2 regions of the uncultured Martelella sp. genome follow, and region 2 is predicted to be linked to the other one. Evidence: predicted binding sites of a transcription regulator. Region 2 holds the regulator's gene; the other holds the start of a gene.
The links. The regulator LexA, encoded in region 2, represses DNA repair genes until DNA is damaged. The targets are predictions, from matches to a motif close to TGTTCNNNNTGTGTTCNG.
Positions count from the first base shown of each region.

Region 1: the regulator LexA is predicted to act here: its motif matches at 1,858-1,875, upstream of dnaE (DNA polymerase III subunit alpha).

Region 1 covers NZ_CAXXFM010000001.1:3,622,850-3,630,574, forward strand. The annotation lists gene ACHZCU_RS16915 (mannonate dehydratase) at 1-584, opposite strand, end outside; gene ACHZCU_RS16920 (IclR family transcriptional regulator) at 696-1,472, shown strand; gene dnaE (DNA polymerase III subunit alpha) at 2,145-5,636, shown strand; gene ACHZCU_RS16930 (hypothetical protein) at 5,668-5,949, opposite strand; gene ACHZCU_RS16935 (porin) at 6,079-7,200, shown strand; tRNA gene ACHZCU_RS16940 (tRNA-Leu) at 7,343-7,430, opposite strand.
Region 2 covers NZ_CAXXFM010000002.1:231,150-238,874, reverse strand. The annotation lists gene ACHZCU_RS18420 (UbiH/UbiF family hydroxylase) at 43-1,227, shown strand; gene ACHZCU_RS18415 (AEC family transporter) at 1,247-2,197, opposite strand; gene ACHZCU_RS18410 (cytochrome c biogenesis CcdA family protein) at 2,224-2,958, opposite strand; tRNA gene ACHZCU_RS18405 (tRNA-Lys) at 3,207-3,282, shown strand; gene lexA (transcriptional repressor LexA) at 3,464-4,171, shown strand; gene ACHZCU_RS18395 (ComEC/Rec2 family competence protein) at 4,125-6,602, opposite strand; gene gltA (citrate synthase) at 6,924-7,725, shown strand, end outside.

The sequences.
Region 1 (7,725 bases), on a different contig from region 2:
GAGCTGACGCTGCTCATGATCCGGCTGACCCCCATGATCGGTGAAAGCGGCGGATCGTCGGGGTGCATGGCAAGCTTGACCCCGGCCTTTTCGGCCACCGGAACGGCACGTTTCAGAAAGGCTTCAAGCGTGGTCCAGAGCTGATCCTCGCTGACGATGATGCCCTGATGGGAGCGCGGGTCCTTTTCGATGATCGAATGATCGTAGCTCGTGGTCAGCGCGCCGCCGGGAAGGCGCTCGGTCACCGAGGTGCGCATCCAGCCGTGGATCACCATCCAGCTGTAGCAGAGCGTTTCGATGCCGAGCGCACCCATGTTTTCGATGGTCGCCAGCATCTGCTGCATTTCCTGCTCGCCTTCGGGCTTGCCGAGCTTGAAATTCTCCATCGGCACCCAGCCTTCGAGCACGCGCACCTTGTAGCCAAAATCCTCGAAAGCCTTCATCGACCGGGCCAGCGTCGGCAGGTCCCAGATCGGCACGTCGGGTGTCTGGTCGCGCAGGGCCACGGCATCCTCGACGCACATCTCGCGGCCATAATGCCACTTTGGCGACATTGCGGGCTCAAGACACATTGCAATTTTCACTTTTGATTCCTCCCGGCGCGATCAATCTATGGACAAACAAGAAAAGTTCATATATGAACTTATAAAGTTCTTATTAGAACAATAGGCTCGAAAAAAGAGGGCGTCAAGCAAATGAGCGGCACAAGCACGAACGGAAACCCGACGATCGAGCGGATGGTGATGATCCTGAATGCGCTGGAGCGGGCACCGTCCGGCCTCAGTCAGTCGGATCTTGTCCAGCAGACCGGGCTTGCCAGATCGACGGTCTACCGGATCCTCAATTCCCTCGCGGATTCGCGGCTGTTGCGGGAAACCGCGCCGGGAACCTATGTGTTCGGAAACCGGTTTCTGGAGCTTGCCGCGCGGGTCACGCCGACCTCGCATTTTTTCTCGCTGGCGCGGTATCTTCAGTCGGACCTTGAGGCGCTGGCGGCAAATATCGGCCAGTCCTGCAAGATTTCCGTTTATGAGAACGGCGCGATCATGGTGGTTGCAGGGGCAACGGCAAAACGCCCGCACGCCCTGAACTACGAGATCGGAGAATATCTGCCGGTTCATGCCGGTGGTGCCAGCAAGGTGCTGATGGCCTATCTGCCCGATGACGAGCGTGAGCGGCTGTTGCGCAAGAACCCCGTGGCGCTGACGGAGCGGACGATCACCGACCGGAACCAGCTGCGGAAAGAACTGGCGGAGGTGCGCGCGCAGGGATGGGCCGAAGACAGGGGCGAATACAGCCTCAGCGTTAGTGCTTTCGCCGCCCCGATCTGCGATCATACCGGCGCCGTGATTGCCGCGCTTTCGGTTCCATTCCTCACCACCGCCGACGAGGCGCTGCGCGACCGGCTGCGCGCAGAAACCATCAGCGGTGCCGATAAGCTGAGCCGCCTCATCGAGCACTACGCCGGCTAGGTGTCCGGCACACCGCGCAGCATTGAAAGCCAGACGGTCCTGGCGGTACGGAAGAGCATACAGCCTGCACCGTCTGTGCCGGTGTAAGGCATGCTACCCGCGCCAAGGGGGGGCGGCATCAGGCGCCGGCACGGAACGTAGTTTTTTGCGCTCTTTTTTGGCTTGTGGCTATCGTGTGCGGTCTCTCCGGCCACGTTTCCGCGCCCGGAAAGAGCTGAGGCGATTCTTTTTGCCGTCTTCGGAGGCTGCACGGCTTCCACGACACGTGCACGATAAGAATCATAAATTACAACTTGTTATGTGCTGTTCCGCGTGTCTCTCGGCATTTGCATCGCAAGCCTGTGAGGCGATGAGCGCATTAAAAGTGTCTCATGGCGCTTGTAAAAAGAACAAATAAGGAACATAATAAAAACATAAAGTGAAACGGAGGCGAAAATGACCGAACTTCTGCGTGATGTGGCTGCATTTTTCTCGATCACCCTGTTCCTGACGAGTATGGCCCTGATCATAAGCTCGCTGTAACAAGCCATTATTGTCTGCCGGCGTGGCCGGCGACGCTTCCCGCTCTGTGGTGGCCGGACAAGCTTTCTGTGCATATGTGTTGTTTGCGTTGCGCCGGTCGTGCGGGCCTGCGAAAATCACATTCGAAGACAGAGCATGATGGAGCTGGCAATGGCGGGCGATAGCGCGAAGAATGAGCAAAACGAGTCGGGCGAAGCGCCGGTCAGGTTTGTGCATCTGCGCACCCATTCGGCTTATTCGCTGCTTGAAGGGGCGCTGCCGCTCAAGAAGGTGCTGAAACTGGCCGTGGAAGACCGCCAGCCGGCTGTTGCGGTTACCGACACCAACAATCTTTTCGGCGCGCTTGAATTTTCACAGAAGGCAATCGACGACGGGTTGCAGCCGATCATCGGGTGCCAGGTGTCGATCGATATGGAAGACGATGGCGATGGCGAGCGGCGCGGCGGTTCGCATCTGCCGGTCAAGCTGCCGTCGCTCGTGTTTCTGGTGGCCAGTCCGGCGGGCTACGCCAATCTCATGCATCTTGTCAGTGAGGCCTATCTTGGCGGCGAGGCCCATGAGAGCGTCTATATCCGCAAGTCATGGCTTGAATCCAGGACAGATGGCCTGATTGTGCTGAGTGGCGGGCCGGGCGGTCCGATCGATCAGGCGCTGACCGCAGGCTTCGAGGCCAAGGCCCGGGACCGTCTTTCAGCATTGAAGACGCTGTTTGGCGACCGCCTTTATGTCGAGCTTCAGCGTCAGGGTGCGTTCGATGTCCAGCGCGAACGCCATGTGATTAATCTGGCCTATGAGCTCGAGCTGCCGTTGGTGGCGACTAATGAACCTTTCTTTCCCGCGCGCGAGGATTTTGAGGCGCATGATGCGCTCATGGCCGTCGCCCACAATGCCATCGTCTCCGACGACCGGCGCTTCAGGCTGACGCCGGACCATTATATGAAGACACAGGAGGAGATGGCAGAGCTGTTTGCCGATCTGCCTGAAGCGCTCGACAACACCATCGAGATTGCACGGCGCTGCAGCTTCATCCTGCACACGCGCGATCCGATATTGCCACGCTTCACCGGCGCCTCCGATGACCCGGAAGAGGCGGAACGGGCCGAGGCGCTCGAACTGCGCCGTCAGGCGGTTGAAGGGCTTGAAGCGCGGCTCGACCACGTTGGTCTGAGCGAGGGGCACACCCGCGAGGATTATGAAGAGCGGCTTGAATATGAGCTCGGCATTATCGAGAGCATGAAGTTTCCGGGATACTTCCTGATCGTTTCGGACTTCATCAAATGGGCCAAGGAGCAGGATATTCCCGTCGGTCCGGGCCGCGGCTCGGGCGCGGGCTCGCTTGTGGCTTATGCGCTGACCATTACCGACGTCGATCCCTTGCGGTTTTCGCTGCTGTTCGAACGCTTTCTGAACCCCGAACGCGTTTCGATGCCGGACTTCGATATCGACTTCTGTCAGGACCGGCGCGAAGAGGTGATCCGTTACGTTCAGCGTAAATACGGACGGGCGCAGGTGGCGCAGATCATCACCTTCGGTTCGCTGCAGGCGCGTGCGGCGCTGCGCGATGTGGGCCGTGTGCTGGAGATGCCTTACGGGCAGGTGGACCGGATCAGCAAGCTGGTGCCCAACAATCCTGCCAACCCGGTGACGCTTGCCAAAGCCATCGAGGACGAGCCGAAATTTCAGGAGGCCGCAGAGGAAGAACCGATTGTCGGCCGTCTTCTGGCGATCGCCCAGAAGATCGAAGGGCTGTACCGGCACGCCTCGACGCATGCCGCCGGCATCGTGATCGGTGACCGGCCGCTTTCGCAGCTGGTGCCGATGTATCGCGATCCGCGATCGGACATGCCGGTCACCCAGTTCAATATGAAGTGGGTGGAACAGGCCGGTCTGGTCAAGTTCGACTTTCTGGGTCTGAAAACGCTGACGGTGTTGAAGACGGCGGTCGATTTCATTGCCCGGCGCGGCATCAAGGTGGACCTGTCACTGGTGCCGCTGGATGACCATGAATCCTACGAGATGATGGCGCGCGGTGAAACGGTCGGCGTCTTTCAGGTGGAAAGTGCGGGCATGCGCAAGGCGCTGATCGGTATGAAGCCCGACCGCATCGAAGATCTGATCGCGCTTGTGGCGCTCTATCGTCCGGGTCCGATGGAAAATATCCCGGTCTACAACGCCCGCAAGCATGGCGAGGAGGAGATCGAGTCGGTTCATCCGATGATCGACCACCTGCTGGCGGAAACCCAGGGCGTCATCATCTATCAGGAGCAGGTGATGCAGGTGGCGCAGGTGCTTTCCGGCTATTCGCTCGGTGAAGCTGACCTTCTGCGCCGCGCCATGGGCAAGAAGATCAAGGAACAGATGGACAAGCAGCGTGTCCGTTTTGTCGAGGGGGCGGTTGAGAAAGGCGTCAAGAAACAGCGCGCCAACGAGATTTTTGACCTGCTCGCCAAATTCGCCAATTACGGCTTCAACAAGTCGCACGCCGCTGCCTACGCAATCGTTTCCTATCATACCGCCTATCTGAAGGCGCATTACCCGGTCGAGTTTCTGGCCGCTTCGATGACGCTCGATATGGCCAATACCGAAAAGCTGAATGACTTTCGCCATGACGCCCGCAGGCTGGGTATCGACGTTGTCGCACCGTCTATCCAGACGAGCTATCGGCATTTCGAGCCGGGCGAGGGGCGCATCTATTATGCCCTTGCCGCGATCAAGGGCGTCGGCGATGCGGCTGTCGACCATATTGTCGAGATGCGTGGCGACCGGCCTTTTGCGGATCTGGAAGATTTCTGTCAGCGTATCGATCCCAAACTGGTCAACCGCCGGGTTCTTGAAAGTCTGATCTGTGCCGGCGCTTTCGATTGTTTCGGTCATGACCGCGCAGCGCTTCTGGCCGGCCTCGACCGGATCATCGGATTGGCGCAGCGCACGCAGGAGGATCTCGTCAGCGGTCAGGCCGACATTTTCGGAAATGCCGGCCAGGTGGCGAAGATCGTGCTGCCCGACTATACGCCGCTTTCGGATTCGGAGCGACTGATGCGCGAATATCAGATGCTTGGCTATTACCAGACGGCGCACCCGCTCGATGCCTATACCGATATCCTCTCGAAGATGCGGGTGCAGGCGTTTTCGGAGTTTCAGCTTTCGGTCAAGAACGGCTCCGATCGTGGCCGCCTTGCCGGCACGGTGGTCGCCAAGCAGGAGCGCAAGACCCGTACCGGCAACAGGATGGGCATCATCATGTTTTCGGATGCGACAGGACAGTTCGAGGCGGTGCTGTTTTCGGAGATGCTCTATCAGTATCGTGAATTGCTGGAACCCGGGACCTCGGTCGTGATCACGGTATCCGCCGAAATGCGGCCCGAGGGGATCGGCATGCGGATACAGACGGTGCAGTCTCTGGAAGAAGAGGCTGTGCGCCAGCAGCGTGCAATGCGGATATTCCTGCGTGATGACTCGCCGATAGCCTCGCTTGCCCGTCATCTGAATGACAACGGCGAGGGTTTGGTGTCCTTTGTGGTGATCCAGGATCACGGCCTTCGCGAGGTCGAGGTCGAGTTGCCGGGCAAATATCGCCTGTCTCCCGAGGTCGCATCCGCGATGCGCGCCGTTTCCGGCGTGGTCGACGTCGAACTGGTTTAGGGCGCGTACGAAAGCCGGTTCGTTACACGAATCATTGTACTTTTGATTCTCGTGGCAACGTCGAACTCGGTCGCAGGCGCGGTGGCGGCGCGTAAAAAGCGGGCTGTCTCCGCTCTGTTTTCTTCGTGATTTGCTGATATGCGTCTGTTGCGATGGCGTTGGGGCGCTTCTGCCACGCGGTTTCGCGCTTGTTTTCTTTACCTTTTGTAAAGGTTTGAGGCTTTTGGGAGGGGTGCTTGTTGCCAATTCGCAACAGCAAGCGGGTAAGGGGGCGCTGAAGGCGGCAAAGGCGACGATTGTTGATTGCGATCATCACGCGGTCTTGTATGTTCAATCTCGGAAGTTAGGGCGAGACGGCCCGGTCTTCTTGAAACCAGGATATGGGGCAGGGAACGCTTCGGCGAAAATCCTATATCCGCTAAAACCTTATTTGGAGGTCATTATGAACGTGAAGAGCCTTCTTCTCGGCTCCGCTGCCGCTGTTGCCGCAGCTTCCGGCGCTCAGGCTGCCGACCCGGTTGTGGTCATTGAGCCTGTTACTCCCAACTATGTTGAAGTCTGCGACACCTTTGGTGCCGGTTACTTCTATATCCCGGGCACTGAAACCTGCCTCGACATCGGCGGTTACGTCCGTTTCCAGGTCAGCGCTCTCTCCAAGCAGCAGCCGGCTTGGGCAGCTGATACGCCCAGCACTTGGGACGTCTTCACCAAGGCTCAGCTCGAAATCTCCAGTATGACGGAAACCGAGCTCGGTGTTTTGTCCGGTGTTATCAAGCTGAATGCTGAAGCACACAGCTCTGGGTTTGATGCCGGTGACGCCACCTTCAGTATCGACCAGACCTACCTTGCTCTCGGTGGCTTCCAGGCTGGTTATTTCCAGAGCTACTGGGATGAAGGTCTCGTAGGCGAAATCGACGATCTGTCGGGTAACACCAAGTTCAACTCGATGCGTTATGTCTTCACCGGTGACGGTTTCGTGGCTGGCCTTTCGGTTGACGCTCTGACCGCTAAGCAGGTTGGCACCTACGTCAAGGAAAGTGATGACCCGAATGCGTTGAACCTGGCCAAAATTGGTATTTCCGGCCGTGTCGGTTTCCAGGCTGGTGGTCTTGGTTTCAAGGTTGATGGCGGTTACGATACCCATAACGAAGATGGCTCGATCCGCGCTATGTCCTCGCTGGCACTCGGCCCGGGTTCGCTCGATGTTGGTGCAAGCTGGGCTTCCGGTTGGAACGCTTACGCCAACACCTTTGACAACTGGTTCGATAGCTATCCGTTCGCCAATGCCCCGGCTGCAAACTCGGTCTATGCCGAATGGCAGGTCGCTGCTGGCTACGCTCTGGACGTAACCGACAAGTTCACGATCACGCCTGCTGTTCAGTGGACCTCGGTCAACATCCCGACCGCTTCGAACAAGAGCTTCTACACCTTCGGCGCTCTGTTTGACTACGAAATCGTTGATGGTCTGTCCGCCAAGATCAACCTTGACTATGCTGATCTTCCGGACTCCTACTTCAACAGCGATACCTGGGGCGGCTGGTTCCGTCTGCAGCGCGACTTCTAAGTTGCGTTCAGTTATCCTGAAACAAGAAACCCGGTCCTTGTGGCCGGGTTTTTTGTGCTTCACGGCACTTTTCGGTAAGGCCTATACAGTTCTTGCCGATTTCGATTAAGGCTTTTGCTGTGACCTTTTTTGCAAGGATGGCTGGTGCGGACGGCGGGGCTCGAACCCGCATGACCTGAACGGTCGAGGGATTTTAAGTCCCTTGCGTCTACCTGTTTCGCCACGTCCGCATTCGGCTTCGAGGTTTATTATGGCCGGGAGTGATAGGCAACACTTCTTCGCTCGATACACATCTGCTTTTTTCTCTCAGTGTCAGCGCTGCCATTATTGACGTTTTTCAGCCAAGACAACGAAGTTTTTACATTGTTTTCAATATGAAACATGGCAAGTGTGTCGCTTGCGTCACAGTAATTCAGTTTAATCTCACGTAAAAGACGATGGCGGGCATACGTCTATTTCCCGCCACAAACAAAGAGCATGTGGGATGTCGGGATGATGCCCGGAATGGCCGTGTTCGGGTGTTGA
Region 2 (7,725 bases):
ATATCGGTAACGAACAAATCGCAGGAAGACGAGGTTTCAGGCATGTCGGATTTTGAAATTGCCGTGATCGGCGGCGGTCCCGCCGGAATGATTTCCGCGCTGGCGCTTGCCCGTGCCGGCCGCAGGGTCGCGCTGGTGGCGCCGTCCCCCAGCGGCGGCGATCATCGCACAACGGCGCTGATGGACCATTCCATCGCACTGCTTGCCCGGCTTGGCCTGTGGCAGTCCGTGCGGCCGGAAGCCGCGCCGCTGAAGACCATGCGCATCATTGACGGCACGGGACGGCTGGTGCGCGCGCCGACGGTCAGTTTCCGCTCTGCCGAAATCGATCTCGAAGCCTTCGGCTACAACATTCCCAACACCGTTCTTGTCGGCAAGTTGAACGAAGCGATTGCGAGTGAGCCGAACATTACCCGTTTCGAGACCATTGCCGACGATTTTACCGTCGACAAGAATGGCGTTGCGGTGACGCTTGCCGGCGGCGAGACGTTTTCCGCCGAACTTATCGTCGGCTCCGACGGCCGGCGTTCGAAAGTGCGTGAAAATGCCGGGATCGGCGTGCGCCAATGGTCCTACAAGCAATCGGCTGTCGTGTTGAATTTCAGCCACGCACTTACCCATGACGATATCTCGACGGAATTTCACACCCGTGGCGGTCCGTTCACGCAGGTGCCGCTGCCGGCAAAGAACCGCTCCAGCCTGGTCTGGGTTATGGATACGCCGGCTGCCGAAGACATGGCGGCGCGGCCGGAAGGCGAGATCGCGGCGGCGATCGAGGAACGGATGCAGTCGCTTCTGGGCGCAGTCACCATTGAGGGACCGGTGCAGAAATGGCCGCTTTCCTCCATGGTTGCGAACCGTTTCGGCAAGGGTCGTACGGTTCTTGTCGGCGAGGCGGCCCACGCCTTTCCGCCGATTGGCGCACAGGGGCTTAACCTTTCGCTGCGCGACATCATGCGCCTTGCCCGCATGCTGGACGGCATCGACGGCGCGAAGATTTCCGCCAGAACCGGCGAACGCTATGATTTTCTGCGCAAGTCCGATGTCTGGAGCAGAACGGCCAGCGTCGATCTTCTGAACCGCTCTCTGCTTGCCGATTTCATTCCCGCGCAGCTTGCCCGCTCCGCCGGCCTCTACATGCTGTCGGCCGTGCCGCCGCTGCGCCAGTTTGCCATGCGCGAAGGCGTTCAGCCCCTCAGGGGGATCAAGGAGCTGTTCGCCGGCTGAAGCCTGTTTTAGCCCTTGCCTATAGCGGCAGGGCGGTAGCGTCGATCAGAAGCAGAAGACCGGCCAGCGTTACCGCCGAACAGATTGTGGTGATCAGAATCGTCGCGGAGGCCCGCTCGTACCAGATGCCGTATTGCTGGGCGATCACGAAGACATTGGTGGCCGTCGGCAAGGCTGCAAGAAGCACGGCGGCTTCCACCCAGACCGGATCGAAGCCGCCATGCAGCATCATGAAGGCATAGACCAGCACCGGATGTAAGATAAGCTTGGCAGGAACGATGTAGCCGATCTCTACCGGCACGCGCTTTACCGGGCGCAGAGCAAGCGTCACCCCCATGGCAAAAAGCGCGCATGGCGCGGCAGCCTGTGCCAGATAGTCCACCAGCCGGTTGAACGCATCGGGCGGCTGAACACCGCTCGCGGCAACGGCAAACCCCAGAGCGGTTGCAATGATGAAGGGGTGCAGCAGCGCCTTTGTCAGCACCTGGCGGGCAAGTGATGCCTTGCGCACCGCCCCGCCATCCGCCACCGCCATTATCGACGGTGCGACGATGAAATGCAGCGCATTTTCAAAGCAAACGATCAAGGCGACGGGAACGGCTGCCGCCTCGCCAAGCGCCAGAATGGCAAGACCCGGCCCCATATAGCCGATATTGCCGTAAGCGCCCGCAAAGGCCTGGATCGTGCTCTCGCGCACGCCGTTGCGTTTCCAGAAATAGCCGGCGGCAAACAGCAGCGAAAACACGGCATAGGTCGCCAGCAGATCGACAGAGATGAAATCAAGCCGGGTCAGCTGGTCGAAAGGCGTGTTCGAAACCAGCTTGAAGAACAAGGCCGGCAATGCGGCATAGACGATGAATACATTGAGCCAGACAAGACCGGATTCCGGCTGCCGGATGAGCCTGGCGGCGATGAAGCCGACGGCAATCAACCCGAAGAACGGAAAGAGAAGCCCTAGAATATCTGACATGGCGCAAAACCCGGGGTTCGCAGGCCCTAGCCGATCTGCGACAGAACGGGGAAGGTCTGCTGGAACCAGATCGCCATATCGGCAATGAAGCCGAAAAGAAAGGCAAGGCCGGTGAGAATCAGCAGCACGCCCATGATTTTTTCAATCGTGCCAAGATGTTTGCGGAACCGCGACAGGAAGCGCATGAAGGCGCCGGAAAAAAGCGCCGCAATCCAGAACGGCACGGCAAGGCCGAGCGAATAGATCGCCAGCAGCACCGCCCCGTTGGAAACCGTATCGCGTGTGGCTGCGACAGCGAGAATGGCCCCCAGAACCGGCCCGATGCAGGGCGTCCAGCCGAAAGCAAAGGCCAGCCCCATCACATAGGCGCCGGACATGCTCGCCGGCTTGCCGCCGCCATGAAACCGCGCCTCGCGCGACAGGAAGGGGATTTTCAGCACACCAAGAAAGTTCAGCCCCATGATGATGATGATCACGCCGCCGACCTTGGCCAGAATATCGATATATTGACGCAAAAGCTGACCGATGGACGAGGCCCCTGCCCCGAGCGCCACGAAAATCGTCGCAAAGCCGAGCGTAAAGAACAGCGCCGGCAACAACACCCGCGCCGGCCGGACGGTCGTGTCCCCCCTGAACTGATCGATCGAAATGCCCGCCATGTAGCAAAGATAAGGCGGCACCAGCGGCAAAACGCAGGGTGAGAGAAACGAAAGCGCACCGGCAAGAAGCGCCGTCAACAGGGAAATATCACCGATCGACACCTGAAATCCTCTTGTCACTCGGCCGTTGGCGAAAGCGCGTCCGGCACCAGCAGATAACCGCCTGAACGGCGGACCGTAAACTGCCGGTTCCTTAAACCACAGCGGCGTTGAATTCCAATCACCTTTCCGCGCATCGCCCCCAACATCAAATTGTCGCCTCGGAGCCGAATTTCCGGGTTGACCTTCTGCAAGACCCTTTCTATGTTCCGCCCACTTTCCGCCGGCCCTTCAACAGGCGCCGGCCTCGGGAGCGCGTAGCTCAGCTGGTAGAGCAACTGACTTTTAATCAGTAGGTCCAGGGTTCGAACCCCTGCGCGCTCACCATTGTTTGCCGAGAATTTTTCTCCTTTCGAAATTGAAACAACACTTTCTAACGCACCCCTTTGCACCCGCCTTCATGCCTCCATTGACCGCAATCGAGGCCGCTCTGCTATTTCCAGCTTGCGGAACACAGATAGAACAGATATAAACGTTCTGTATTTGTTTCGAAGGCAAGGGGCTGCAAATGCTGACTCGTAAACAACAGGAACTGCTGTATTTCATCCATGAACGGATGAAGGAGACAGGCATTCCCCCGTCTTTCGATGAAATGAAGGAAGCCCTGGATCTGGCGTCCAAATCGGGCATTCACCGGTTGATCACGGCGCTGGAGGAACGGGGTTTCATTCGCCGGCTTCCCAACAGGGCGCGCGCGCTTGAAATTCTGCGCATGCCGGAAAGCCTTGGTTCTCAGCCGCCACGCCGCGGCTTTTCACCGAGCGTGATTGAAGGCAGCCTCGGCAAGACGCCTGCCGAAAGCAAGACACCGGCTGCCGGAAATGACAGCGGCTCGACCGATATCCCCGTCATGGGGCGGATTGCAGCCGGCGTTCCGATCTCGGCCATACAGGAAAACACCCACGCAATTGCCGTTCCGGCCGAAATGCTGGGAACCGGCGAACATTATGCGCTGGAAGTTAAGGGCGATTCGATGATCGAAGCCGGGATATTCGACGGTGACACGGTGGTCATCCGCAATATCAACACAGCCGCCCCGGGCGATATTGTCGTGGCGCTGGTGAATGACGAGGAAGCAACGCTGAAACGTTTCCGCCGCAAGGGCGCATCGATTGCACTGGAAGCCGCCAACCCGGCCTATGAAACCCGGATATTCGCGGCCGATCAGGTCAAGGTTCAGGGCAAGCTTGTCGGCCTGATCCGCCGCTACCACTGAAGAAATCGAGGGTTTTCGGCAGGCTGACAGGATCAGCATACGAATCGGAACGCCAACTATAGAGGCGGTGTTGGTTCCACTGACGCTTTACTGCCGTGATGGCAGGCGTGACGGAAACGTGGGTTCTCACACAGGAACCGGTCGGGTTAGGCTCTGAGGACGTGGTGTTTCCGTTTCTTGATTTTGAACCATCGGTATCTTGGACGGTAAACTGCAAGGTGCCGTTTTGGCGGCGCAGTGCTGGTGTGATGAGAAAACCAGGCGAACGGCATGTCTGAAAACCGGGCCGGTAGACGCTGATGATGATGTCGGCGTGATCGCAGGCAGGGCCTACGAGCGCGGGCCGGAATATCTGTGCTACGGTCAGACCGCTTCCGGGAAGCGATGCCACACACCATTCGCCCTTTTCACAAATGAATACACCGGATTGCGTCCGCGCGGCCTTTATATCCTCGGCAAGGGCGGTGCTTGCATTGGTGATTTGTCCAGCATCCAGGCGGTCGAACCGGTCCGTGTCTTTCAGTATCGCAGCGTTGTTTTCGGTTTCGCTCGGCGGTCGTGTGGCGTTGATGGCAAGTGCGCTCTGCCACTGATCGAAGATGAAGGAAGGCGGACGGCGCTTGCTGAGCGCGGCCGTATCACCGGTGACAATCGCAACCAGCGCGCCGTCTTCGGAGACAAGCAGAAGCGGCGACCGGTCGCCTTGAGAAAAGGCGGGCAAGGCAAAGGCAATTGCCATCGGCACCAGTCCGACAAGCCTGAGGCGGGTGCGCAGCAGAACCAGCAGCATGAACCCGACAAGGAAAAGCAGCAGAAATCCGCGGGGCATCGCACCGGTATCGAGCGCGCCGCCAAGACCATTGACCCATTCCGCAATGGCAATCACCCGGTCGAGCCCCCAGCCCATGGCCAAAAGAAAGGGGCCGTGCAGATTGAGCGGCATGGCCAGCATGGCCAGCAGCCCGGAGGGCATCACCAGAAAGGTGACAATCGGCATGGCGAGCAGATTGCCAAGCAGACCGTAGCCGGCAATCCGCTGAAAATGCGCCATGGCAATCGGCGCTGTCGAAAGCCCGCCGATAAGTGCGGTCAACAGAATACCGAAAGCCCCCAGCATGACGATGCGGACCACTGTGCCGACCGGCATCGACGCCGGGCGAGCATATTCGCGACGCTGCCAGAAGCTGTAGCCCGCAATAAGCGCCAGTGTTGCGGCAAACGACATCTGCATGCCGGGGCCGACTGCTTCCGACGGCGAAACGACGAGGATGACGAGCCCCGCAAGAGCGACATTGCGCATGCTGATGGCCGGACGGTCGGCGACGGCGGCAAGCAGCATGATCGCCAGCATGATGAAAGCGCGCTGCGCCGAGACCTGCATGCCCGAAATCGCAAGATAGAACCCGGCAGCCCCGATCGCGGCCACAGCAGCGAGCTTCTTGGTGGCAATCGCTTCTGCCGCCTTTGGAGAAAACGACAGGAAAAGACGCAGGCTTGAAAAGAAGATACCGGCGGCGAGCGCCATGTGCAGCCCCGAAATGGCAATGACATGGGCAAGGCCGGCATTGCGCAACGCGTCCAGCGTGTCATCATTCATGGCGCGACGCTGCCCGGTGATGATCGCATTCGCGAAAGCCCCCGATTCGTCTGGCAGGACAGCGCGAATGCGCCCGGCAATCGTGTCGCGCAGGCTTTCGACCCTGTGGCGCATGAACAGGCCGATGGACTGAAGGTGGCTTTTTCCAGGCGCGTGAAGATCACCGGCAAGCGCTTCCGGCGCGCCATAGAAGAACCCCACCGCGCCGATCCCGTCGAAATAGGAAAGAAATCCGAAATCGACGAGGCCCGGCAGCGCCGGTCCGGAGGGCGGTGAAAGCCGGGCAAGGCCGGTGAAAGCACCGCCGATATCGACCGGCGGCGATTTGCCGCGGGCAACAAGGGTGACACGCTCAGGTGGACGGTGGATCACCGGATCGTCGGTGGCGATGACGCGCACCACATAACGCCAGCCATTTTCGGTCGGCTCTCGCGCGTCCACCACGCCGGTAACGTGGGTTGTCACCGGTGAGTCGAGCATCACCGTGGCAAGCCGGCCCGTCTCAAGCTGCGCCAGAAATGCGCCGCTGAGAAAGAGCGCAACCAGACCGGCGCCCAGCCGTTTCACCGGACCGGCATTGCGCAACGAAACGGCGGCAACAAGGGCGACCGCCCAATAGAGCCACAGCCCCCACGAAAACGGCGCTGCGGGCCGAAAAAACCACCACGCGGCCCCCAGAGCCATCACAAACGGCGCAAACAGAAAGCTGCGTCCATAGGCAAGTTCTTCGGAAAAAAGCGTGCCGACGTCCCTGCCCTCCGGCTGCCCCGCAGAAGTTGGCGGATTCCAGACCGTATCGCTGCCGGAAGCGGCTTTCGTTCGCCATCTGCGCAAGCGGCCACGAACGGCGCCGCCCCCGTGCCGCTTTGGACGTTCCGTAACCTGTTTCTCGCCCTCTCCCATCAAAACCGCCCCGCCACAACCTAAGGTATCGTGTGGTTACCTGGAGCAAAAAGCAACGTTGCAGAACGCAGCTTGCGGAAAAATTTCCTTTTCAGAAGCTCAAAAAACTTGCTAAACGCAAATTATAAATCATCACCCGCACCGCAACATGAACCATTCAGCGGCTTGGCAGCGGCGCATCGATCCTATACCTAGTTGGTACCTTTGATCGTGTTTATCACGCGTCCCGCGCTGGAAGATTTGGAGGATAGCATGACGGAAACTGGCAAACTCACCTTGGACGGACAGGAACTGGAACTGAACGTCGAAGCAGGCACCTTCGGTCCAAAAGTGCTCGACATCAACAGCCTGTACAAACAGTCAGGCATGTTCACATACGATCCCGGCTTCACCTCGACGGCATCGTGCAAATCGGCAATTACCTACATCGATGGCGACAACGGTATTCTGCTGCACCGCGGTTATCCGATCGACCAGCTGGCCGAAAATGCCGACTTCCTCGAAATCTGCTACCTGCTGCTGTTCGGTGAACTGCCGACGGCAACGCAGAAGAAGGATTTCGACTTCCGCGTCACCCATCACACGATGATTCACGAGCAGATGACACGGCTTTTCACCGGTTTCCGCCGTGATGCTCACCCGATGGCCATCATCTGTGGCGCTGTCGGCGCCATGTCGGCCTTCTACCACGACTCGATCGACATCTCCGATCCCTACAAGCGCGAGATCGCCAGCGTCCGCATGATCGCCAAGATCCCGACGATCGCGGCAATGGCTTATAAGTACCATGTCGGCGAACCCTTCGTGTATCCGCGCAACGATCTCGGTTATGCGGCCAATTTCCTGCATATGTGCTTTGCCACGCCGTGCGAGGAATACAAGGTCAACCCGATCCTGTCGCGCGCGCTCGACCGCATCTTCATCCTGCATGCAGACCACGAGCAGAACGCCTCGACTTCGACGGTGCGTCTTGCCGGTTCTTCGGGCGCCAATCCGTTCGCCTGCATTGCCGCCGGCATTGCCTGCCTGTGGGGCCCGGCGCATGGCGGCGCCA